DNA from 3 places in the Stenotrophomonas sp. 107298_Sma genome. Region 3 is predicted to be linked to each of the others. Evidence: predicted binding sites of a transcription regulator. Region 3 holds the regulator's gene; each other region holds the start of a gene.

Region 1 (7,445 bases), 2.4 Mb from region 3:
GGAGATCACGGTGCCGCCGGTCAGCACGGCCATGTCTTCCAGCATCGCCTTGCGACGGTCGCCGAAGCCCGGAGCCTTGACGGCCACGACCTTGACGATGCCACGGATGGTGTTGACCACCAGGGTCGCCAGCGCTTCGCCTTCGACTTCTTCAGCGACGATCAGCAGCGGCTTGCCGGCCTTGGCGACGCCTTCCAGCACCGGCAGCAGGTCACGCACGTTGGAGATCTTCTTGTCGTGCAGCAGGATGAACGGGTCATCCAGATCAGCGGTCTGCGACTGCTGGTTGTTGATGAAGTACGGGGACAGGTAGCCGCGGTCGAACTGCATGCCCTTGACCACGTCCAGCTCGTTGTCCAGGCCCGAGCCCTCTTCAACGGTGATCACGCCTTCCTTGCCGACTTCCTTCATCGCGTCAGCGATGATCTGGCCGATCGACTCGTCCGAGTTGGCCGAGATGGTGCCGACCTGGGCGATCGCCTTGTCGTCAGCGGTCGGCTTGGAGATGCTCTTCAGCTCGTTGACGGCGGCCACGACGGCCTTGTCGATACCGCGCTTGAGGTCCATCGGGTTCATGCCGGCGGCAACAGCCTTGGCACCTTCGCGAATCAGGGCCTGGGCCAGCACGGTGGCGGTGGTGGTGCCGTCGCCAGCGTCGTCGTTGGTGCGGGAAGCAACTTCCTTCACCATCTGCGCGCCCATGTTCTCGAACTTGTCAGCCAGTTCGATTTCCTTGGCGACGGAGACGCCGTCCTTGGTGATGGTCGGAGCGCCGAAGCTCTTTTCCAGCACGACGTTGCGGCCCTTCGGGCCCAGGGTGGCCTTGACGGCATTGGCGAGAACGTTGACGCCGCGCACCATGCGCGAACGGGCGTCTTCACCGAAACGAATATCCTTGGCAGCCATTGCAGTTACCTCTTTGGTAGCGCCGGGCGATGCCCGGCGGCTGGGAATTGGAGATCAGGGGATGAAGCAGGTCGCGCCGAAGCTCAGCCGATGACGGCGAGCACGTCGTCTTCGCGCAGGACCTTGTACTCGACGCCTTCGCTCTTGTACGAGCTGCCGGCGTACTGGCCGTAGATGACCTTGTCACCGACCTTCAGCGACGGAGCGCGCACGCTGCCGTTGTCCAGCGGCTTGCCCGGGCCCACGGCCACGACTTCACCCTTGGTGGACTTTTCCTTGGCCGAATCCGGGATCACGATGCCACCGGCGGAGATTTCGTCGGCTTCGATCGGCTTGACCACAACGCGGTCGTGCAGCGGCTTGATGCTCATGAGAGACCTCTTAAGTTATTGATTGGTCTGAAAAAGTCTGGCGATGTTAGCACTCACCCAAGGTGACTGCCAGCATTGCTCGCGAAAAAGCCCGACGAATCGGGAGCAGGACAGAGATGGAGCTGGCCCCGGGCCTTTCAAGGCCGATCCCGCAAAAAAATTCACCGCCCGGCAAAGGCGCACCCAGGTGCTGCGTGAAGGCGGGGTTCCGCGTGCAACGCGACAAGCGGATGCCCGCAACCCTCGACATTTGGTGATACGCGTCGCACTGTCAGATATCTGACGTTCATTTACGACAAAGTGTCACTGGATCGGCCTTAGGCTCGGCCGCGCATTCCCAATCACAAGGAGTAGTCGATGCGATTGCTGTCCCCGCTTGCCGCTGCCTGCCTGCTGGCACTGGCCGCCGCGCCGGCCCAGGCCGAGGTCTTCATCAACGAACTGCACTACGACGACAGCACCGCCGCCGGCGACGTCGGCGAAGCGATCGAGGTCGTGGCCACCGCCGGTGAGGATCTGTCCGGCTACCGCCTGTACCTCTACAACGGCAGCAATCCGTCGGCCGCCACGGTCTACGCCAACAATCCGGTTCCCGCCGGTACCGCTGCAGGCTGCGGCAGCGCCAGCATCGCCGTGGTCACCTACCCCACCAACGGCCTGCAGAACGGCCCGAACGATGGCATTGCCCTGGTCGACGCCAGCGGCAAGGTGGTCCAGTTCCTCAGCTACGAGGGTGCCATCACAGCGTCCGGCGGGCCCGCGGCCGGCATGACCAGCCAGAACATTCCGGTGGCCGAGACCAATAGCACGGCCCCGGGCACCTCGCTGCAGCTGACCGGCAGTGGCAGCCAGTACGCCCACTTCACCTGGGCCGAGTCGGCCAGGCAGACCTTCGGCAACTGCAACAACGGCCAGACCTTCAGTGGTGGCGGCACCCCGGGCCCGAACACGCCGCCGTCGGTGTCCACCACCACCCCGGCCCAGGGCAGCAGCACCTTCCCCGCCGCCGCCGACCTGGAAGTGGTGTTCAGCGAGACGGTGAACCTGGCCAGCGGCGCGTTCGCCCTGAGCTGCGGCACTTCCGGCAGCGTACCGCTGACTTTCCCGTCCAGCGGCCGCAGCGTGAAGCTGTCCACCAACACTGCGCTGGTGGCCGGTGAAGCCTGCCGCTTCGACATCCGCGCCGCGCGCATCACCGACCTGCAGGGCGCACACCCGGCCGCCGACAGCCGCATCGCCTTCGCCGTGGCCAGCACCGGTGGCAATCCGGACCCGGGCAACCCGGGCGTGCCGGCCGGTTACTACTCCAAGGTCAACACCAGCAGCCCCAGCCAGCTGCGCTGTTCGCTGCACGCCACCATCAAGGGCCACACCGCCTACCCGTACAGCGGCTCGGGCACCAGCACCTGGACCATCCTGGAGATCGCCGACGAGGATCCGAACAACAGCGGCAGGATCCTGGATGCGTACCGCAACCGCAGCTACGCCAAGGGGACCGATCGCGCCGGCAGCGGCGGCGGCCTGAAGTACAACCGCGAGCACACCTGGCCGAACTCGCTGGGCTTTGCCAGCACCACCGGCGACAAGGGCCTGCCGTACGCGCCCTACACCGACACCCACATGCTGTACCTCACCGACGCGCAGTGGAACGCCGACCGCGGCAACAAGCCGTTCGGCAAGTGCGATGCCAACTGCGGCGAGCGTGCCACCGAAGCCAACAACGGCCACGGCGGTGGCAGCGGTGGCTACCCGGGCAATTCGAACTGGGTGCGTACACCGGATGGCAATGCCGGTACCTTCGAGGTGTGGGGCCATCGCAAGGGCGACATGGCACGCGCGGTGATGTACATGGCCATCCGCTATGAAGGTGGCAAGGATGCGGCCACCGGCCAGTCCGAACCGGACCTGGAACTGACCGACGACCGCAGCAAGATCGTCAAGACCAGCAGCTCGCCGGCCTACATGGGCCTGCTGTCGACCCTGATCGACTGGCACCTGTCCGATCCGCCGGATGCCGCCGAGCAGGCGCGTAATGACGTGATCTACTCGTTCCAGGGCAACCGCAACCCGTTCATCGACCACCCCGAGTGGGCCACCCCGGGCCTGTTCACCTCGGCCAAGCCGGCCACCTGCCAGCTGGCCAACTGACCGCGCAACGCAGCGGTCCATTGCCGCCGCCGGGCCCTGACCCGGCGGCGGCCCTATACTCGACGGTCATGTCGACCGTCGATCCCGTCCTGCTGTTGTTGACCACCTGCCCGGACCGGGCCAGTGCCGAGCGCATCGCGCACGCGCTGGTTGGCGAGCGCCTGGCCGCGTGCGTCACACGACTGGAGGGCGCGCAGTCGACCTACCGCTGGCAGGGCGAGGTCACCACCGACACCGAACTGCAGTTGCTGGTGAAGACCACCGCGAGCCGCGTCGATGACGCAATCGCCCGGATCGTCGAACTGCATCCGTATGAACTCCCGGAGTGCATCGCGGTCGAAACCCGGGCCGGCCTGCCGGCGTATCTGGACTGGATCCGGGCACAGACCCGGGAGGACACTGATTGAAGACTTTGTTTGCGCGTGGCGCCGCCCTGTGCGCCCTGTTGTGGCTCTCGCTGCCGGCCTTCGCGCTGGATGAGAAGGACCTGCTGCCGGTGGACCAGGCGTTCGCGCTGACCGCGACCGCCCCCGAACGCGGCCAGGTGCAGCTGCAGTTCAAGATCGCACCGGGCTATTACCTGTATCGCCACCGCACCAGCGTCAAGGCCGACCCGGCCTTCAACGCAGGCGCGCTGCAGATGCCCAAGGGCGACAAGCACCACGACGATTTCTTCGGCGAGGTTGAAACCTATCGCGAGCGGCTGCAGGCCACCCTGCCCGGCGCACCGACCGATGCAGCCGGCACCATCAGCCTGGAAGTGCGTTACCAGGGCTGCGCCGACGCCGGTGTCTGCTATCCGCCGCAGAAGCGCGTGGTGCAGGTGACCCTGCCCGGCGGCGGTGCACAGGCGGCGGCCCCGGCCGCACGCCCCGGTGCGGCCAGCCCGTTCAACAACCCGCTGGCCGGTGCCGGCAACAGCGGCGGCCTGCGCCTGCCGGGTGCGGCCAGCAACAGCCAGGCGCTGCCACTGCCGTCGGAGCAGGCATTCGGCTTCGATGCCATTGCCAGCGATGGCAACACCCTGCTGCTGCGCTTCAGCCCGGCGCCGGGCTACTACCTGTATCGCGACCGCACCTCGCTGAAGCTCGAAGGCAGCGCCGGCGTGCTGGCCGACAAGCTGCGATGGCCGGCCGCTCAGTCGCATCGCGACGAGCACTTCGGCGATGTCTCGGTGTATTTCAACCAGGTGGAGGTGCCGCTGCCGCTGCGCCGCTCTGTCGCCGACGCGGTCGACAGCACCCTGGTGGTGACCTTCCAGGGCTGCCAGACCGACGGCATCTGCTACCCGCCGATGACGCGACGGGTGAAGCTGTCGATCCCGGCCGGCAGGATCAACGCCAGCGCCAACCAGGCGCCGCCGCGCAGCGAGGTGATCAGCCCGCTGCCGACCGCCACCGGTGCTCCGCGCGAGGCTGCCAATGGCGCGCCGCTGCGCCTGCTGCCGACCGTGCCCAACGCCGATGCCGGCACGCCGGCCGGCGCTGGCAGTGCCGCCGCTGACAACGCGTTCGCCGCCGACGCGCGCGGCGACAACGCCATGCGCACGCGCCCGCCAGCGGCCACGCCGAACCCGGACCGTTCGTTCCTGTGGGTCCTGCTGCTCGCCCTGGCCGGCGGCCTGGTGCTGAACCTGATGCCGTGCGTGCTGCCGATCCTGTCGCTGAAGGTACTCGGCCTGGCACAGAGCGGTGAAAGCCCGCAGCGCGCGCGCAGCCATGCGCTCTGGTACACGCTGGGCGTGCTGGTTGCGTTCGCGGTGATCGGTGCGTTGATGGTCGGCCTGCGCGCGATCGGCAACGCGGTCGGCATCGGCTTCCAGCTGCAGCACCCGGGCGTGGTGGCCGCACTGGCCTACGTCATGTTCGCAGTGGGCCTGAGCCTGTCCGGGGTGTTCACCCTCGGCGGTGGCCTCGGCAACCTCGGCCAGTCGCTGGCCAGCCGCAGCGGCCCGGCCGGGGACTTCTTCACCGGTGCGCTGGCCTGCGTGGTCGGCAGTGCCTGCGTCGGCCCGTTCATGGGCGGTGCGGTGGCCTATGCGTTCATCGCGACGCCACTGCAGGCGATGACCGTGTTCCTGTTCCTCGGCCTCGGCCTGGCCCTGCCGTTCCTGCTGATCGGCTTCGTGCCGGCGCTGGCACGCCGCCTGCCCAAGCCGGGCCCGTGGATGGAAACGCTCAAGCACGTGCTGGCTTTCCCGATGTATGCCACCGCGCTATGGCTGCTGTGGGTGCTGGGCAAGCAGCGCGGCGTGGACGGCATGTCGCTGGTGCTGGGTGGCCTGCTGCTGTTCGCTTTCGGTCTGTGGCTGTTCGAACGCAACCGCTGGACCGGCCCGCGTCCCGTTGCCCTGCTGGGCGTGCTGCTGGCCATCGCTGCACTGGTGCCGGCCTGGGGCGTCACCCAGCTGGCACCGCCAGCGCGCGCCGCACAGGCGGCCAGCGACAACGTGGTCGAATACTCGCCGCAGCTGCTGGACCGCCTGCGCGCCGACAAGCGCGTGGTGTTCGTCAACATGACCGCCGACTGGTGCGTGAGCTGCAAGGCCAACGAGCGCGCTGTGCTGTCGCGGCCGGAGTTCAAGGAACTGCTCAAGCGCACCAATGCGGTGTACATGCGCGGTGACTACACCAATGTGGACCCGCAGATCACCACGTTCCTGGAAGAGCACAAGGCCGTGGGCGTGCCGCTGTACGTGGTGTACGGCCCCGGCGCGCCGCCGACCGTGCTGCCGACCCTGCTGACCCAGGCGGTGGTCGAGGAAGCGCTGCTGCGCACCGCACGATGAAATGGCAACGGCCAGCGCTGCTGTGGACAGCGGTGCTGGCCGCCGGCCTCGGCCTGTGGGCCGGGTACCGGCTGGCACCAACGCCGGCTGCACCTGCCGCAGCGCCGGCCGCTTCCCCTGCAGCCCCCGCGACGCCTGCGCTGCAGGTGGGTGACCCACTGCCTGCACTGACGCTGCCGGATCTCGAGGGCCGACCGCTCGACCTGCGCCAGCGCTTCGCCGGTCGCCCGCTGCTGATCAATGTCTGGGCCAGCTGGTGCGCCCCCTGCGTGGAAGAGATGCCGGAGCTGGCACGCTTTGCCCATACCCGGGGCAGCGAAGGCGTGCAGGTGCTGGGCCTGGCATTGGATACGCCGGAAGACGTGCGCCGCTTCCTGCAGCAGGTACCGGTGGACTACCCGATCGTGATCGAGACCCCGGGCCCGCGCGATGCCAGCGTGCAGCTGGGCAATACGCAGGGACTGCTGCCCTACAGCGTGCTGTTCGACGCACAGGGGCGATTGCAGAAGGCGAAGCTGGGACCGTTCACCCACGGCGAGATCGACAGCTGGGTGAAGTGAGGGTCTTGGCAGGGTTGCACCCTGCACCCGCGGTAGTGCCGGCCGCTGGCCGGCAACCTCAGAAACAACAGCCAAGGCAACAGCAACAGCGGGCTTTCCGAGGGGTGCCGGGCGCCGCCCGGCCGATACCCCCTGCTTGACCACAGGCAGGGCGCCACGGAGAATTCCGCGACTAATTCTCATTTGCTGTTGCGCAGGATGCGGGCGGCAGCCTTCCAGGCCCTCCTCCTTCGATGTTCAAGAACGTCCTGTTCCAACTGCACTGGCTGCTGGGCATCACCGCTGGTGCCGTACTGGCCGTTATGGGCCTCAGCGGCGCCGTGCTGTCCTTCGAGGACGAACTGCTGCGTGCCGCCAATCCCGGATTCGCCGCGATCGCCGAGCACCATGCCGACGGCCAGCCACCGCTGGCGTTGAGCGAGCTGATGCCTTTGCTCCAGGCAGGAAGCGAGCGCCCCCTGCAGCGCCTGCGGATCGACGCCACCGGCCAGCGGCCCTCGGTGGCGCGGTTTGCCGGAGGCAAGGAACACTGGGTGTACTTCGATCCGTACAGCGGCGAGCGCTTCAGTGCCCTGCGCGGGCAGGCCTTCTTCGACTTCATCGAAGACCTGCATCGGCACCTCGCTGCCGGCGAGCGGGGCAAATGGATCACCGGCAGCTGTGCGATCGCGC
Region 2 (7,445 bases), 2.3 Mb from region 3:
TGTCGGCGATTACCTGCTGCAGCCGCAGATGCGCGAGCTGTCCAGCTTCCTGCGCCAGCGCAAGGCCAGTGGCGCGGCGGTGTTCCCGCCCGGCCCGCAGATCTTCGCCGCGTTCGATGCCACGCCGTTCGAGCAGGTGAAGGTGGTCATCCTCGGCCAGGACCCGTACCACGGCCGTGGTCAGGCCCATGGGCTGAGCTTCTCGGTGCCGCCGGGCGTGCCGGTGCCGCCGTCGCTGCTGAACATCTACAAAGAGATCGAGAGCGATCTCGGTATCCCGCGCCCGGACCATGGCTGCCTGATTCCGTGGGCCCAGCGTGGCGTACTGCTGCTCAATGCCGTACTGACGGTGGAAGAGGGCAAGGCCGGCGCCCATCAGGGGCGCGGCTGGGAAGGCTTCACCGACCACGTGGTGGACGTGCTCAACCGCGAGCGCGAAGGGCTGGTGTTCATGCTGTGGGGCGCCTACGCGCAGCAGAAGGGCAAGGTCATCGACACCCGTCGCCATCGCGTGCTGAAGTCGCCGCATCCGTCGCCGCTGTCGGCCCATCGCGGCTTCCTCGGCTGCCGCCATTTCTCGATGGCCAACGAGTACCTGCAGCGTCGCGGGCAGGCCCCGATCGACTGGTCGCTGCCGCCGCGTTCTGCGCTCTGAGCGGGCCGGGCAGTGGCCCGGCGCCGCCAGCGATGGATCAGTGGCCCGCTGCTGGCGCGATATCCGCGCGCCGATAGTAGGCGCGCGCGCCTTCGGCGATCACGCTCAATGCCTGCACGGTGCCATCGCCGCCGCGATGGAACAGCAGTTCCGCGCCCGCACTGCCTGCCAGGAAGCGGACGGGCGTCAGCGCCTGCAGTGCGACTGGTGCATCACGCCCGGGCAAGCGCAACTGCAGTCCAGCATCGACCGCCTGCACGTCCAGGGTGGCGGCGTCGAACCAATCGGCCAGGCCACTGCGCAGATCCATGGGCAGGGCTTCATCGAGTACGAAGCGGCCGCTGAAGCGCGCATAGCCATCCACCAGCAATGCGGGATCCAGCGTGCGGATGACCGGCTTGGCGTTGTGGCCGAGTGCATCGGACAGGGCATTGCGGATCTCCCCACGCAAGGCAGGGCCGTTGTCCCCATTGGTCAGGATGACGAATCCATCGCCGCTCTCGGGGTAGCCTTCGATGCCTGCGTGATAGCTGTCGTTGCTGCCGTTGTGGAAGAAGCGGCGACTGGCGCCAGCGCCGGCCAGCTCCGGGCCCAGGCCACGGCCGGCCGGTGCCACTTCGCTGACCATCTGCAGGGCCAACGACTGCGGCAGCCATCCATCCGTGGTGCGGATGCTGCGCAGCAAGGCCGCGACGAACAGGCCCATGTCATTGGCGCTGGTCCACAGCCCCGACGCCGCCTGTTCTGGAAAGCTCTGCCAGCCGCGTGGCAGGGCCTCCGGCAGGCCCTTGTTGTCGTGCGCATGGGCAACGTTGCCGTAGCCGGCAGGCAAGGGATTCTGATACGTGCTGCGCGACATGCCCAGTGGCGAGAACACCTCGCGTTGTGCGACCTCAGCGAATGCTCTGCCGGTCAGATCTTCGATCGCCAGCTGCACCACCGTGTAGCCGCCACCGGAATAGTCGACCTGCTGGCCGGGTGCGTGGATCAGGCGTACCGGTTCATTTTTTGCAGGCGCCAGTCCATCCAGTGTCTGCAGCAAGGTCGGAAGGCGTTCGGCGGGCTGGTAGTCCTGGAAGCCATGCACGTTGAAGCCGGCAGTGTGCGAGAGCAGCATGCGCAGGTTGATCGGCGGGTGCTGTCCCTGCGAATCGGCAGGCAGGTGCCAGCGGCGGAGGCGATGGTCGATGTTCTCCTCCAGCGAGACCTTGCCGGCAGCAACCAGCTTCAGGGTGGTCGCCGCAGTGCCCATTTTGCTGACCGAGCCGACCGAGAACACGGTATCGGCATCCACCGCGTCGCGCGTGCCCGCCTGGCGCAGGCCGTATCCGGCGGCGTACACCACCTTGCCATCGCGGATCACCGCAACGGCGGCACCCGGTACCTTGTAGTGGGCGAGGCGTTCTTCGATCGACCACTGTGGCAGCGCGGCGCCCAGCTGCGCGGTGCTGGGGCGTAGGCCACGGGCCATTGCCTGCGCAAAGCGCGCAGCGTCTTCAGCGCTGGCGTCAGTGGCCATCACGTGGAACGGGGCAAGGGAGACCAGCAGCGAACACAGCAACAGGCGGTTCATCATCGACATCCTTGCAGGAGTGGAAGAAGGGCGGGATCGGCGCACGCGGTGCCACGCACGCCTGTCGCGTCCAGTCGTTGCGGGTGGAACGGGTTACCGCCGCAGCGCAGGAGGCGATGCGGCGGAGGAGTCAGCGTCGTTCGCGGCGGGCGCCCTGCGCCAGCAGGTAATCGCGCACGGCCGCGTTGCCAGCCTGGTTCAGCGGTGTCCGCCAGCGCCCCAGCCAGCCGTCGGCTTCCACGCCCAGGTTGATGTCGGCGCCGTGAGCAAGCAGGTACTGCACGGTGACCAGGTGCCCTTCGCGCGAGGCATTTATCAGCGGTGTCTCGTCATAGGTCACGACCCGGTTGACGTCGGCACCAGCCTGCACAAGCTGCTCGACGATGGGTTGCAGGCCCAACGCGGAGGCGACGATCAACGGATTGCCTTCGCCCAGCGCGGCACGATCGGGGTCGGCGCCCAGTTGCAGCAGCGTGTCGACCATCGCCGGATCGCGTGCACGGATGGCCTGGATCAGCGCCGTGCCATCACCGAGCACGCGCGCATCAAGATCGACGCCGGCCGCCGCCAACAGACGGACCTGCGCGACGTCATGCGTGCTGGCGGCTTGGAACAGCTTGATGACGCGCGTATCGGAGGCGCTGGCAGCCGGTGATGGGGCGAGCCGTGGTGAGATGGCCACGGCGGTGCCGGTGCAGGCCAGCAGAAGCAGCAGGCCCAGCCCCAACAGGCTGCGGTGCCGGGGTGTGGGTGACCCGGCGTCCACCAGCTGATCAATGCGCTGCGCCAGCTGGCTGCGCGCACTGAACATACCCAGTGCAAGCGTCGGCGCCTCCTCGCGCAGGGCCTGCAGCTGTTCGACGCTGGCCAGCAGCGAACCTGCATAGTCCAGCGGTTCGCGTGCCTGCATCGCAGCGCGTGCATCACAGGCCATCTCGCGCAGTACCGCCAGGCGTGCCTGGGCAAGGTGCAGGAGCGGATTCCACCAGAACAGTGCTGTTCCCGCCCGCAGCAGCGTGCTTGTCCACAGGTCGCGCCGTTGCAGGTGTGCAACCTCGTGGCGGACGATGTCGCGCAGCACATTGTTGTCCAGGCGTGCCAGCAAGGGGCGGGGCAGGAGGATCTGCGGGTGCCACAGGCCGACGACCATCGGCCCGTCGACGGCGCAGGTGGCGATCGTCACGTGGGCGGGCACGATGTCGGCCAGGACCGCGCGCAGTCCGGCGGTCGCCGGTTGCGCCAGCCGCCGCAGCCGGCGTGCGTGCAGCGTCGCGTCCAGCAGGCGCATGCCCAGCCACAGGGTGCCCAGCAGCCACAGCAGTGCAAGCAGTGTCGGCAGGGTCTTCGGCAGTTCGACGTAGTAGATGTCGGGCTGTCGTCCGGCTTCGAAGATGGCTTCTTCCGCTGTTGCCCCTTCGCCGGGCATGGGGTGGAACGCGGCCGCGGGCGGTGCCGGTGCGGGCAGGGTGGTCGACCAGCCCGGCAGGAAGGCACTGAGTGGCAGCAGCAGGGCCGCTGCCATCGCTGCGGCCAGCAGCCAGGAACGTTGTTCGGCACTGAGGGCCCGCCGCCGTGCCAGCCACAGCGCGGGCAGCAGCACGATTGCGGACAACAGCAACTGTCGTACGCCCAATGCCATCGCCAAGTCGATGAGGTTCATTCCTTCCTCCCGGCCCTGGCATCGCTGACGCGCTGCTGCAGTGCCTGCAGTTCGTTGCGGTCGATTTCGCGTTCGTCCACCAGGTGCTGTGCCAACACGTTCGGTGAGCCGTCGAAGAACTGATGCAGAAGATGGTCAAGCGCTTGCCGGCGGGCCTGCTCGCGGCTGAGCGTGGCGTGATAGATGTAGGCGCGACCTTCCTGGCGATGACTGACAAAGCCTTTCTTCGCCAGCACGTTGAACATGGTCAGCACCGTGGTGTACGCGACCGGCTTGTGTTGGCCGAGCACATCCGCCACATCGCGCACGGACGCTTCGCCCTTGTCCCAGAGGATGTCCAGGATGGCCTGCTCGGCGGGAGTGGGATTCTGCGAGACAGGGCGGGCCATGCGCTTCTACGTATGAATTAGTTGATGCATCGGAGCATGTCGCCGGGTGGCTGTCAACGGGTTTATTAGTAGTAAAGGGTCAACCCTCAGCCCTCGGGCCTGAACACCGGGCAACGTCTCCTGGCCTGAATGGACCTCCAGGACGGCCCGTTCAGCTCCGCTTGACCGGAAATCGCCGGTTTCCGGTGGGTAATTGATTGAATTCCAAGGGATTGTGAATCCCGAAAAGCGTGCTCGCCACTGTCATCAAATCGCGCTACGGTAGGGCTCTGTTTGGGACCAGTGTTGCATCAATAGGATGCTGGAACTTTTTCCTCCTTTAGCAGTCCAAATCCCGGACTGCTAAGATGGGTGCCTATGAGCCAGAACACCTCTACTGCCCTTGTGGCAAACAATCTCCCGATTCCCAGTGCGCTCGGTTCGCTGGACGCCTACATCGGTGCCGTGCACCAGATCCCGGTGCTGTCGGTCGATGACGAACAGGACCTGGCCCGTCGCTTCCGCGACGGCAACGATCTGGACGCCGCTCGCGAGCTGGTGCATTCGCACCTGCGCTTCGTGGTGCACGTGGCCCGTGGTTACAACGGCTACGGCCTTGCGCTGGGCGACCTGATCCAGGAAGGCAACATCGGCCTGATGAAGGCGGTCAAGCGCTTCGACCCGGAGATGGGCGTGCGCCTGGTCTCCTTCGCGGTGCACTGGATCCGTGCCGAGATGCACGAGTTCATCCTGAAGAACTGGCGCATCGTCAAGGTCGCCACCACCAAGGCGCAGCGCAAGCTGTTCTTCAACCTGCGCAAGTCGAAGACCCGCCTGGGCTGGATGAACGCGGCCGAAGTCAGCGCCGTCGCCAAGGACCTGAACGTGTCCGAGCGCGAGGTCATGGAAATGGAATCGCGCCTGTCCGGTCGCGATATCGGTTTCGATGCGCCGACCGATGAAGACAACGACCACGCGCCGCCGTCGCCGGCTGCGTATCTGGTGGCCAATGACGAAGATCCGTCGATGGCCTACGAGCGCGAGGACAGCGAAGACAACCAGATGCAGCTGCTGCGCGAAGGCCTGGCCGAGCTGGATGCCCGCTCGCGCGACATCATCCGCCGCCGCTGGCTGGATGCCGACAGCAAGGTGACGCTGCAGGAGCTGGCCGACGAGTACGGCGTATCGGCCGAGCGTATCCGCCAGGTCGAAGCGAACGCGCTGAAGAAGATGAAGGCGCTGTTCACCGCGTAAGCGGGAGGGCGTTGGAACGAAGAAAGGCCCGGCATCGCCGGGCCTTTCTCGTTTGTGGGGCTCATCCACGCATGGCGTGGATCTACCCAGGCGGTGTGGCGCCCGTACGGCCACGCCATGCGTGGCAGCGGCGTCGGCCTCACCCCTCGCGTGCGATCGCGCGCCAACCAATGTCGTTGCGGTGGAACTCGTTGGCCCACGTCACCTTGGCCACGCCCGCATAGGCGTTCGTCTGTGCATTGCGCACGCTGTCGCCCAGTGCGGCCACGCACAGCACGCGGCCACCCGCACTGACGACCTGGCCCTGTGCATCCAATGCGGTACCGGCATGGAACACCTTGGCACTGGCCGGCACTTCGTCCAGGCCGGAAATCACGTCACCGGTGATCGGTGCTTCCGGGTAGGGCTTCGCGGCCAGCACTACGCCCAGCGACGGGCGCGCATCCCAGTGTGCTTCCACCTGGTCCAGCCGGCCATCGATGGCGGCTTCCACCAGTTCCACCAGATCCGACTGCAGGCGCAGCATCACCGGCTGGGTTTCCGGGTCGCCGAAGCGCACGTTGAATTCGATCACCTTCGGCGCACCGCTGGCATCGATCATCAGGCCGGCGTAGAGGAAACCGGTGAACGGGATGCCGTCGGCAATCATGCCCTGCACGGTGGGGTTCACCACCTCGCGCATCACACGGGCGTGCACCTCCGGCGTGACCACCGGAGCGGGCGAGTAAGCGCCCATGCCGCCGGTGTTGGGGCCGGTGTCGCCGTCGCCGACGCGCTTGTGGTCCTGCGAGGTGGCCATCGGCAGTGCATGCACGCCGTCCACCATCGAAATGAAGCTGGCTTCCTCGCCGTCGAGGAATTCCTCGATGACCACGCGCGCGCCGGCATCGCCGAAGGCGTTGCCCGAGAGCATGTCATGCACGGCATCTTCGGCTTCGGCCAGGGTCATCGCCACGATCACGCCCTTGCCCGCGGCCAGGCCATCGGCCTTGACCACGATCGGTGCGCCCTTCTCGCGGATGTAGGCCAGCGCGGCGTCCACCTCGGTGTGCACGGCGTAGAACGCGGTCGGAATGTTGTGGCGGGCCAGGAAGTCCTTGGCGTAGGCCTTGCTGCCTTCCAGCTGCGCGGCAGCGGCGGTCGGCCCGAAGATGCGCAGGCCGGCGGCGCGGAAGCGGTCGACCACGCCGGCCACCAGCGGCACTTCCGGGCCGACCACGGTCAGCGCCACGCCTTCGGCCTGGGCCAACGCCAGCAGGCCGTCGATATCGGTCACCTTCACCGCAACGTTGCGGCACTTGTCTTCGCTGGCGGTGCCGGCGTTGCCGGGCGCCACGATCACTTCGGTGACACGGGAGGACTGGGCCAGCTTCCATGCCAGGGCGTGTTCGCGGCCGCCAGAGCCGATGACAAGTACGTTCATCACGAGATTCCAGATTGCGTGGGAAGGGAAGGTCGATAGCCCCGGCGGCGCGCGTGGTTCACTCGCAGCCTTCGCGTCGCAGCGATTCGGGGAAGGAGTAGGTCCAGGACTTCGGGTCCAGGGTGAAGCGGTGCTCCTGGCGCACCCGCTTGCCGCCGCAGGTGTTGCCGGTTTCCTCGATCAGCAGTGGCCAGATGCGCGCACTGCGGTCGCTGTCGTCGAAACGCAGTGCGAAATCGATGCTGAAGCGGCGGGTGCGGCAGTCTTCGGCGGTATCGGGGTCGGCGGCCGCGTCGACGTTCTCGCATTCGTACTGGGCGTCGTTGTCGATGTGGCTGCGCACGTTGCCGGTGCTGGTCAGGCCTTTCGGGCCCGGCAGGACCAGGGTCTGCGAGAGCAGCGAGAAGCCCTGGCCGAACCAGCCATCCTCGACTCGGAAGCCGTAGAAATCGCTGCCGGCGCGGATGATGCTGGCGGTGCCCGGCTGGCCACCACTGCCGAAGCGCTCGCCG
Region 3 (7,445 bases):
ACCCAGGAAGGTGTCGCCGTTGGTGGCCAGCACTTCGAACTGCTTCTCGCCGTCGACATTGGCGATCTCGATCACCGAAACGTCGAAGGTGCCGCCGCCCAGGTCGTACACAACGATCTTGCGATCCTTGTTGTCGCCCTTGTCCAGGCCATAGGCCAGCGCGGCCGCAGTCGGCTCGTTGATGATGCGCTTGACGTCCAGGCCGGCGATGCGGCCAGCGTCCTTGGTTGCCTGGCGCTGGCTGTCGTTGAAGTAGGCCGGCACGGTGATGACCGCTTCGGTGACCTTCTCACCGAGGAAGTCCTCGGCGGTCTTCTTCATCTTCTCCAGCACCTTGGCCGAGATTTCCTGCGGTGCCATCTTCTTGGCATCGCTGGTGGCCACCCAGGCATCGCCATTGTCATGGGCCAGGATGCTGTACGGGACGTGCGCGATGTCCTTCTGCACTTCGGCGTCGGTGAACTTGCGGCCGATCAGGCGCTTCACCGCGTAGAAGGTGTTCTTGGGGTTGGTGACGGCCTGGCGCTTGGCCGAGGCACCCACCAGGACTTCGCCGTCCTTGGTGTAGGCGACGATCGACGGAGTGGTGCGATCGCCTTCCGAATTCTCGATGACGCGGGCCTTGCCGCCGTCCATGATCGCCACGCACGAGTTGGTGGTGCCGAGGTCGATACCAATGATCTTGCCCATGGGGGAGACTCCTGAAGAATGCTGTTTAGGTCAGTCCGGCCGTTCGGCCGGTGGATGAATACGAAGTGGGGGAGGCCCGTGGAACATTCAAGCCATCCTCCGAACGCTGTGTTTCCGGTTGTCCGGCGCGTTCAGCGTCGGGTCGGGCGCGGGTCGTGCCCGCCTCCCGGCCCCGCGGGGGTCAGTCGGCCGCCACCACCACCAGCGCCGGCCGCAGCAGGCGCTCGTTGAGCAGGTAGCCCTTCTGGAACACGGTCACCACGCTGCCCGGGGCGGCACCCGGAGTCGGCACCTGGCTGATGGCCTGGTGATGCTCCGGATTGAACGGCTGGCCGGTCGGGTCCAGCAGGACCAGGCCGTTGTCGCCGGCGACCTTCAGCAGCTGCCGGTAGGTCAGCTCCAGGCCTTCACGCAGCGGATGGGCATCATCGCCGGCGGCCTTCAGGCCGGCATCCAGGCTGTCGAACACCGGCAGCAGCTCGCCCAGCAGCTTCTCGTTGGCGAACTTGCGGGCCTGCTCGATGTCGCGGGCAACGCGCTTGCGCTGGTTCTCGAGGTCGGCGCGTTCGCGCAGTACATCGGCCTTGACCTGCTCAAGCTCGGCGCGCAGGCGCTCCACTTCGTCGTTCACGCCGGCGGCGGCGGCCGCATCGGCGGCACTCTGCTGGGATTCGATATCTGGATGTTCGTGGTTCATGTCTGGGTCCCTGGCGGTCAATCTCCGCCTCCACCCACCCTAGTGTGGGCGGGATGCTGCGTTTCAAGCGTCGGATGTTCCGGGAGTACGCCCGGCCGGTGAAAAGGCCGCGCCGAGCACATCGGCGGTGGCCTGGACCAGCGGGATCATGCGGTCGTAGGCCATCCGCTTGGGCCCGATCACGCCCAGCACGCCCAGCACCTGGCCATTGGCGGTGTACGGGGCGGTGACCAGCGAGACGCCCTGCAGCGGCATCATCCCTGTCTCCTCACCGATGAAGATGCGCACGCCCGGGGCCTGGATGGTGCGCTCCAGCAGCTGCAGGATCTCGCGTTTGCTGGAAAACAGCTCGAACAGCTCACGCAGTCGCTCCAGGTCGGACAGGTCCTGTACTCCCATCAGCCGGGTCTGGCCGGCCACCAGCATGTCGTCGGCCGGCGGCTGCAGCGCCTGCTCGGCCAGCTCGATGCTGCGCGCCAGCAGCTGCTCCAGCTCCGAGCGGGCGTCGCGCAGCTCCAGCAGCAGGCGGGTACGGATCTCGGCCATCGGCAGGCCGGCGAAATGGGCATTGAGGTAGTTGGCGACCTGCTCCAGCTGGCCTGGCGCGAAGTCCTGACGGGTCTCGATGACGCGGTTCTGCACCTCGTTGTCGGCGAACACCAGGATCGCCAGCACCCGGCGTCCATCCAGCGCCACGAAATCGATCTGGCGGAAGGCGAACTGCTCGCGTCGTGGCGCGCTGACCACGCCGACGAAGTGGCTCATCGCCGACAGCAGTTCCGAGGCGCTGCCGAGCAGGGCCTGGGTGCTGCCGCCGCCCGCCAGTTCCTGACGCAGGCGGGCCAGCTCGCCCTCGCCCGGCGGCTGCATCTGCAGCAGGCTGTCGACGAACACCCGGTAGCCATGCGCGGTCGGGACGCGCCCGGCCGAGGTATGCGGCGACGCCAGCAGCCCCAGGTCTTCGAGGTCGCCAAGGATGTTGCGGATGGTGGCCGGGCTGACCTCCAGGCCGGCCACGCGCGCCAGCGTCTGCGAGCCGACCGGCTCGCCGTCCTGGATGTAACGCGCGATCAGCGTGCGCAGCAGATGGCGCGCACGCGGGGCAAGCTGGTCGGGAGAACCGTGCATGGAATCAACCTGTGAGACACGGACACTAGATAATGGCGGCGCATCACCTTGGCAAGTCATTGGACCTCCCTCGCCCACGTGCTAGCGTTGCGCGGCTGCTGATACCCCTTACCCATGCTCAGACATCTTTCGATCAAGGATTTTGCCGTTGTCCGCGCCACCGAACTGGAGTTCGGGCCCGGCATGACGGTCGTTTCAGGCGAGACCGGCGCCGGCAAGTCGCTGATGGTCGACGCCCTGGGCTTCCTGTCCGGCCTCCGCGCCGACAGTGGCGTGGTCCGCCACGGTGCCGCGCGCGCCGAGCTTTCCGCCGAATTCGCGCTGGACCAGCTGCAGGCCGCACGCCAGTGGCTGGCCGACAACGAGCTGGACGATGAGGAACAGTGCCAGCTGCGGCGGGTGATCCGCGCCGATGGCGGTTCACGTTCGTGGATCAACGGCCGCCCGGTGACGCTGGCACAGCTGGCGGACCTAGCCGGATTGCTGGTCGAAATCCATGGCCAGCATGAGCAGCAGGCCCTGCTGACGCGTCCGTCGCAGCTGGCCCTGCTCGACGCCTATGCCCGCAACGAGGACGAGCGCCGCCAGGTGCGCCGTGCCGCCGCCGCCTGGCAGACGCTGGTCGACGAATCGCTTGCCCTGTCGCAACAGGGCGACGTCAGTGACCGGATCGGCTTCCTCGAACACCAGCTGCGCGAGCTCGACCGCGAGGACCTGGAGCCGGAGTCGATCGCCGCACTCGGCGCCAGCCACCGCCGCCAGGCCCATGCCAGCGCCCTGTTGAGCGCCTGCCAGGCGGCCAGCAACCAGCTCAACGGCGACGACGGCAGTTCCGCACTGGACCTGCTGCAACAGGTCCGCCATGAGCTGTCGAGGCTGATCGAGCACGACCCGCGCCTGGGCGAGGTGGACGGCCTGATCGAGAACGCCTCGATCCAGCTGCACGAAGCCCTGTCGCTGCTGGACCGGGTACACGATGACCTCGACGCCGACCCCGAGCAGTTCGAGGAGAACGAGCGTCGCCTCGGCCGCCTGCACGACCTGGCCCGAAAGCACCGCGTGCCGATGGACGAGCTCGGCGCGCAGCGCGAGCGCATGCATGCCGAAGTGGAACAGCTGCGTGGCGCCGACGAGCGCCTGCAGCGCCTGGCCGGCGAGATCGACAAGGCCGCCGCCGCCTGGCGCGTACAGGCCGACGTGCTGTCCGCCAGCCGCCGCAGCGCTGCTGCCGAACTGTCGGCCACCACCACCGGCATCATTGCCGAGCTGGGCATGGGCGGCGGCCAGTTCCTGATCGAGCTGGAGCCACAGGAAGCCGGCAAGCCCGATCCGCAGGGTGCCGAACGCGTGGAATTCCTGGTCGCAGCCAACGCCGGCCAACCGCCGCGCGCGCTGCGCAAGGTGGCCTCCGGCGGTGAACTGTCGCGCATCTCGCTGGCCATCGAAGTGGCCGCGCTGGACCTGGATGCGGTGCCGACCATGGTGTTCGACGAGGTCGACTCCGGCATCGGTGGCGCGGTGGCTGACATCGTCGGGCAGAAGCTGCGTGCGCTTGGCGAGAAGCGCCAGGTTCTGTGCGTGACCCACCTGCCGCAGGTCGCCTCGAAGGGCCATGCGCACTACCGGGTCAGCAAGGCGCCGGTGGAAGGCATGACCCAGAGCGCAGTGGAGAAGCTGGACAGCAAGGCACGCGAAGAAGAACTGGCACGCATGCTGGGCGGCGTGGAAGTGAGCAAGGAAGCGCGCGCCGCCGCGCGCAAGCTGCTGCAGGTCTGAGGCCCGCTTTTGTAGCGTCGGGCCATGCTCGACTTCCGCACGGTAGTGCCGGCCGCTGGCCGGCAACCCAATACAGGTGAACGAAGATCATGAGGTTGCCGGCCAGCGGCCGGCACTACCAGGCTCACCCCAGCGGCCGCGCCAGATCCACCGTTTCCACCAGGAAATCGAGGAACGCGCGTACGCGTAGCGGCAGGTAACCGCCCTGCCCCAGGAACACTGCGTGCACCTCTTCGAGGTCACCGGGATTGGCCGCTTCCAGCACTGGCAACAGGCGTCCGGCAGCGATGTCGTCCTGCACCTGATAGGTCGCCAGTCGCGCCATGCCCAAGCCCCCCAGCACCAGCTGACGCAGTGCATTGCCGTTGCTGGCGCGGGCGTTGCCGCTGGGCAACAGCATCCGCTCGCGCCCTTCCTGCAGCAATGGCCAGCCCTGCATCGCACGCGCATGGCCGATGTCCAGACGGTTGTGCGACAGCAGCTCTTCAGCGTTGCGCGGCAGGCCGTGCCGCTGCGCATAGGCCGGTGCGGCCACGATCATCATCCGCGTCGCGCCCAGCCGTCGCGCGACCAGGCTGGAGCTCTTCAGTGGGCCGGCGCGCACCGCCACGTCGGTGCGCTGCTCGAGCAGGTCGATCACCTCGTCATTCAAGGTCAGGTCCACCCCGACCTGCGGGTTGCGCTCGAGGAACGCCGGCAGCAGCGGCAACAGGAAATGCTGGCCGAACGGCACGTTGGAATTGACCCGCAGCCGTCCGCGCGGCTCGGCATGCGCGCTGGCGCAACGCTCGGCCTCCTCCAGGTCGGCGAGCACGCGCAGGCCACGCTCATAGAACGCGCAGCCCTCCGGGGTCAGCTGCAGCTGGCGGGTGGAACGCTGCAGCAGGCGCGTGCCCAGCCGCTGCTCCAGGCGTGCCACCAGCTTGCTGACTGCCGACGGCGTCATGTCCAGCGTACGGGCGGCGGCGGAAAAGCCACCGGTCTCGATCACCCGCACGAACACTTCCAGTTCGCCGGATCGGTTGATGTCGGGTCGTGCCATGGCTATGAATACAGTTCACAGATGATTATCCATGCGCAGTCTAGTTCACAGATCACTGCGGAATCACCATGGCGCTCCCTCCTCCCGGGATTGCCCGATGAACCGCTTCAGCCAGCTCACCGCCGCCGCGTTGATCACCCTGTCCGGCGCTGCCAGCGCCGCCCCTGCCCCGCAGTGGGTCGCCAGCTGGCAGGCCAGCCCGCAGCGGGTGTGGGGCGCGGATTTCCTGTTTCCCACCCTTATTCCGGCCGAGCTGCATGACCAGACCTTCCGCCAGACCGCGCGTATCAGCCTGGGCGGCCCTCGGCTGCGGGTGCGGCTGAGCAATGCCTACGGCACCCAGCCGCTGCGGATCGGAGCGGCGAGTGTGGCGGCACAGGCAGGCGCAACGCCGCAGCCACTCCGTTTCGACGGCCAGCCCGGCGTGCTGATCGCCCCCGGCCAGGAACGGCTGAGCGATCCTCTGCCACTGGCCACCAAACACCGCCAGGCCCTGCAGGTCAGCGTCTACGTGCCCGGACCAATCCCGTTGCAGACCTTCCATTGGGACGGCCGCCAGACCAGCTGGATCGCCGAAGGCGACCAGAGCCGAACCCTCGACCTGCAGCGGGCCAGCCCCAGCACTGCCCGGTTGTTCCTGACCGGCATCGAGGTCGAGGCGGCGGCCAGCGCGCGCAGCGTGGTGGTGATCGGCGATTCAATCACCGACGGCGCTACCGCCAGCCTCGACCAGGACCAGCGCTGGACCGACCATCTGGCGGCGCGCCTGGCACCGCAAGGCGTGGCCGTGGTCAATGCCGGCATCTCCGGTGGCCGGTTGCTGCGCGACGGGATGGGGGACGCCGCCCTCAGTCGCTTCCAGCGTGACGCGCTGGACCAAGCGGGCGTGGCCAGCGTGATCGTGCTGATCGGCATCAACGACATCAGCTGGCCCGGTACCGCCTTCGCCCGGAACCAGGTGCGGCCAACGCTGGCCGAACTGCAGGCTGGCTATCGCGCCTTGGCCGACCAGGCCCGTGGCCGGGGCCTGCGCATTCTGGTTGCCACCCTGACGCCGTTCGCCGGCGCCCTGCCCGGCACGCCGCTGGACGACTACTACCAGCCGGAAAAAGAAGCGCTGCGCCAGCAGCTCAATGCCTGGCTGCGTACCGGGAGCCCGTTCGATGCGGTGATCGATCTGGATGCCGCCCTGCGCGACCCGGCGGATCCGTCACGGATGGCTGCCGCCTATGACTCCGGCGACCACCTGCACCCGGGCGATGCGGGCAACCAGGCGATGGCCGAGGCGGTGGATCTGGACGCCGTGCTGGGCAGGCCGGGGTCGGATCCCCTTCCCGCAGGGAAAGGGCACTGACCCCATCAACGAAAAACCCCGGGCAGGCCCGGGGTCTTGTCGCATCCAGCTGGCCGGAACGGCTTACTTGCGCTTCTTGCGCACGTACAGCACCAGCGAGTGCTCTTCCAGCTCGTAGCCGTGGTCGGCTGCGATCTTGCGCTGCAGCTCCTCGATCTCGTGGCTTTCGAACTCGATGATCTTGCCGCTGTCCACGTCGACCATATGGTCATGGTGGCCACCACGGTCCAGCTCGTAGACGGCCTGGCCGCCTTCGAAATTGTGCTTGAGCACGAGGCCGGCGGCCTCGAACTGGGTCAGCACCCGGTACACCGTGGCAAGGCCGATCTCGTCGCCGTGCTCGAGGAGCTGGCGGTAGATATCTTCGGCGGTCATGTGGTGCTGGGCGTTGCGCTGCTCGAGCAGCGCCAGGATCCGCATCCGCGGATGGGTCACCTTCAGGCCGACTTTACGCAGGTCGTGGGTTTCCATAGGTCTCCGTTCATTGGCGATTTAGCGCCAGCTGCCTCGGATTGGGTCGCGGTGGCACGCCGGGAGTGTATCATCGGTTTGATTTCCCCAACCGCCAGTCCCGATGCGCAATCTCCTGTTGGTCGCCGCCGTCGCCCTGTCCACCACCGGGTGCGGCATCATCTACAAGCAACCCATCTATCAGGGCAACCTGATCCGGGAAGATGCCGTGGCCAAGCTGCAGGTCGGGCAAAGCAAGCAGCAGGTCACCGCGCTGCTGGGCACCCCGTCCATTCCCGACCCGTTCC

The links. The regulator HrcA, encoded in region 3, represses chaperone genes, less so after heat shock. The targets are predictions, from matches to a motif close to TTNGCACTCNNNNNNNNNGAGTGCNAA.
Region 1: ACZK2G_RS19440 (co-chaperone GroES) is a predicted target of HrcA. The motif match lies at 1,324-1,350, and genes of this name have one in related genera.
Region 2: rpoH (RNA polymerase sigma factor RpoH) is a predicted target of HrcA. The motif match lies at 4,597-4,623, and genes of this name have one in related genera.

What each region holds. Positions count from the first base shown of each region.
Region 1 covers NZ_CM151094.1:4,193,850-4,201,294, forward strand. Annotated here, with positions in the region: gene groL (chaperonin GroEL) at 1-906, opposite strand, end outside; gene ACZK2G_RS19440 (co-chaperone GroES) at 990-1,277, opposite strand; gene ACZK2G_RS19445 (endonuclease) at 1,635-3,425, shown strand; gene cutA (divalent-cation tolerance protein CutA) at 3,494-3,832, shown strand; gene ACZK2G_RS19455 (protein-disulfide reductase DsbD family protein) at 3,829-6,213, shown strand; gene ACZK2G_RS19460 (TlpA family protein disulfide reductase) at 6,210-6,773, shown strand; gene ACZK2G_RS19465 (PepSY domain-containing protein) at 7,007-7,445, shown strand, end outside.
Region 2 covers NZ_CM151094.1:4,238,770-4,246,214, reverse strand. Annotated here, with positions in the region: gene ung (uracil-DNA glycosylase) at 1-655, shown strand, start outside; gene ACZK2G_RS19670 (serine hydrolase domain-containing protein) at 693-2,228, opposite strand; gene ACZK2G_RS19665 (M56 family metallopeptidase) at 2,359-3,888, opposite strand; gene ACZK2G_RS19660 (BlaI/MecI/CopY family transcriptional regulator) at 3,885-4,277, opposite strand; gene rpoH (RNA polymerase sigma factor RpoH) at 4,635-5,510, shown strand; gene purD (phosphoribosylamine--glycine ligase) at 5,650-6,933, opposite strand; gene ACZK2G_RS19645 (hypothetical protein) at 6,992-7,445, opposite strand, start outside.
Region 3 covers NZ_CM151094.1:1,829,609-1,837,053, reverse strand. Annotated here, with positions in the region: gene dnaK (molecular chaperone DnaK) at 1-690, opposite strand, end outside; gene grpE (nucleotide exchange factor GrpE) at 872-1,387, opposite strand; gene hrcA (heat-inducible transcriptional repressor HrcA) at 1,451-2,515, opposite strand; gene recN (DNA repair protein RecN) at 2,630-4,291, shown strand; gene ACZK2G_RS08675 (LysR family transcriptional regulator) at 4,416-5,333, opposite strand; gene ACZK2G_RS08670 (SGNH/GDSL hydrolase family protein) at 5,431-6,687, shown strand; gene fur (ferric iron uptake transcriptional regulator) at 6,751-7,158, opposite strand; gene ACZK2G_RS08660 (outer membrane protein assembly factor BamE) at 7,262-7,445, shown strand, end outside.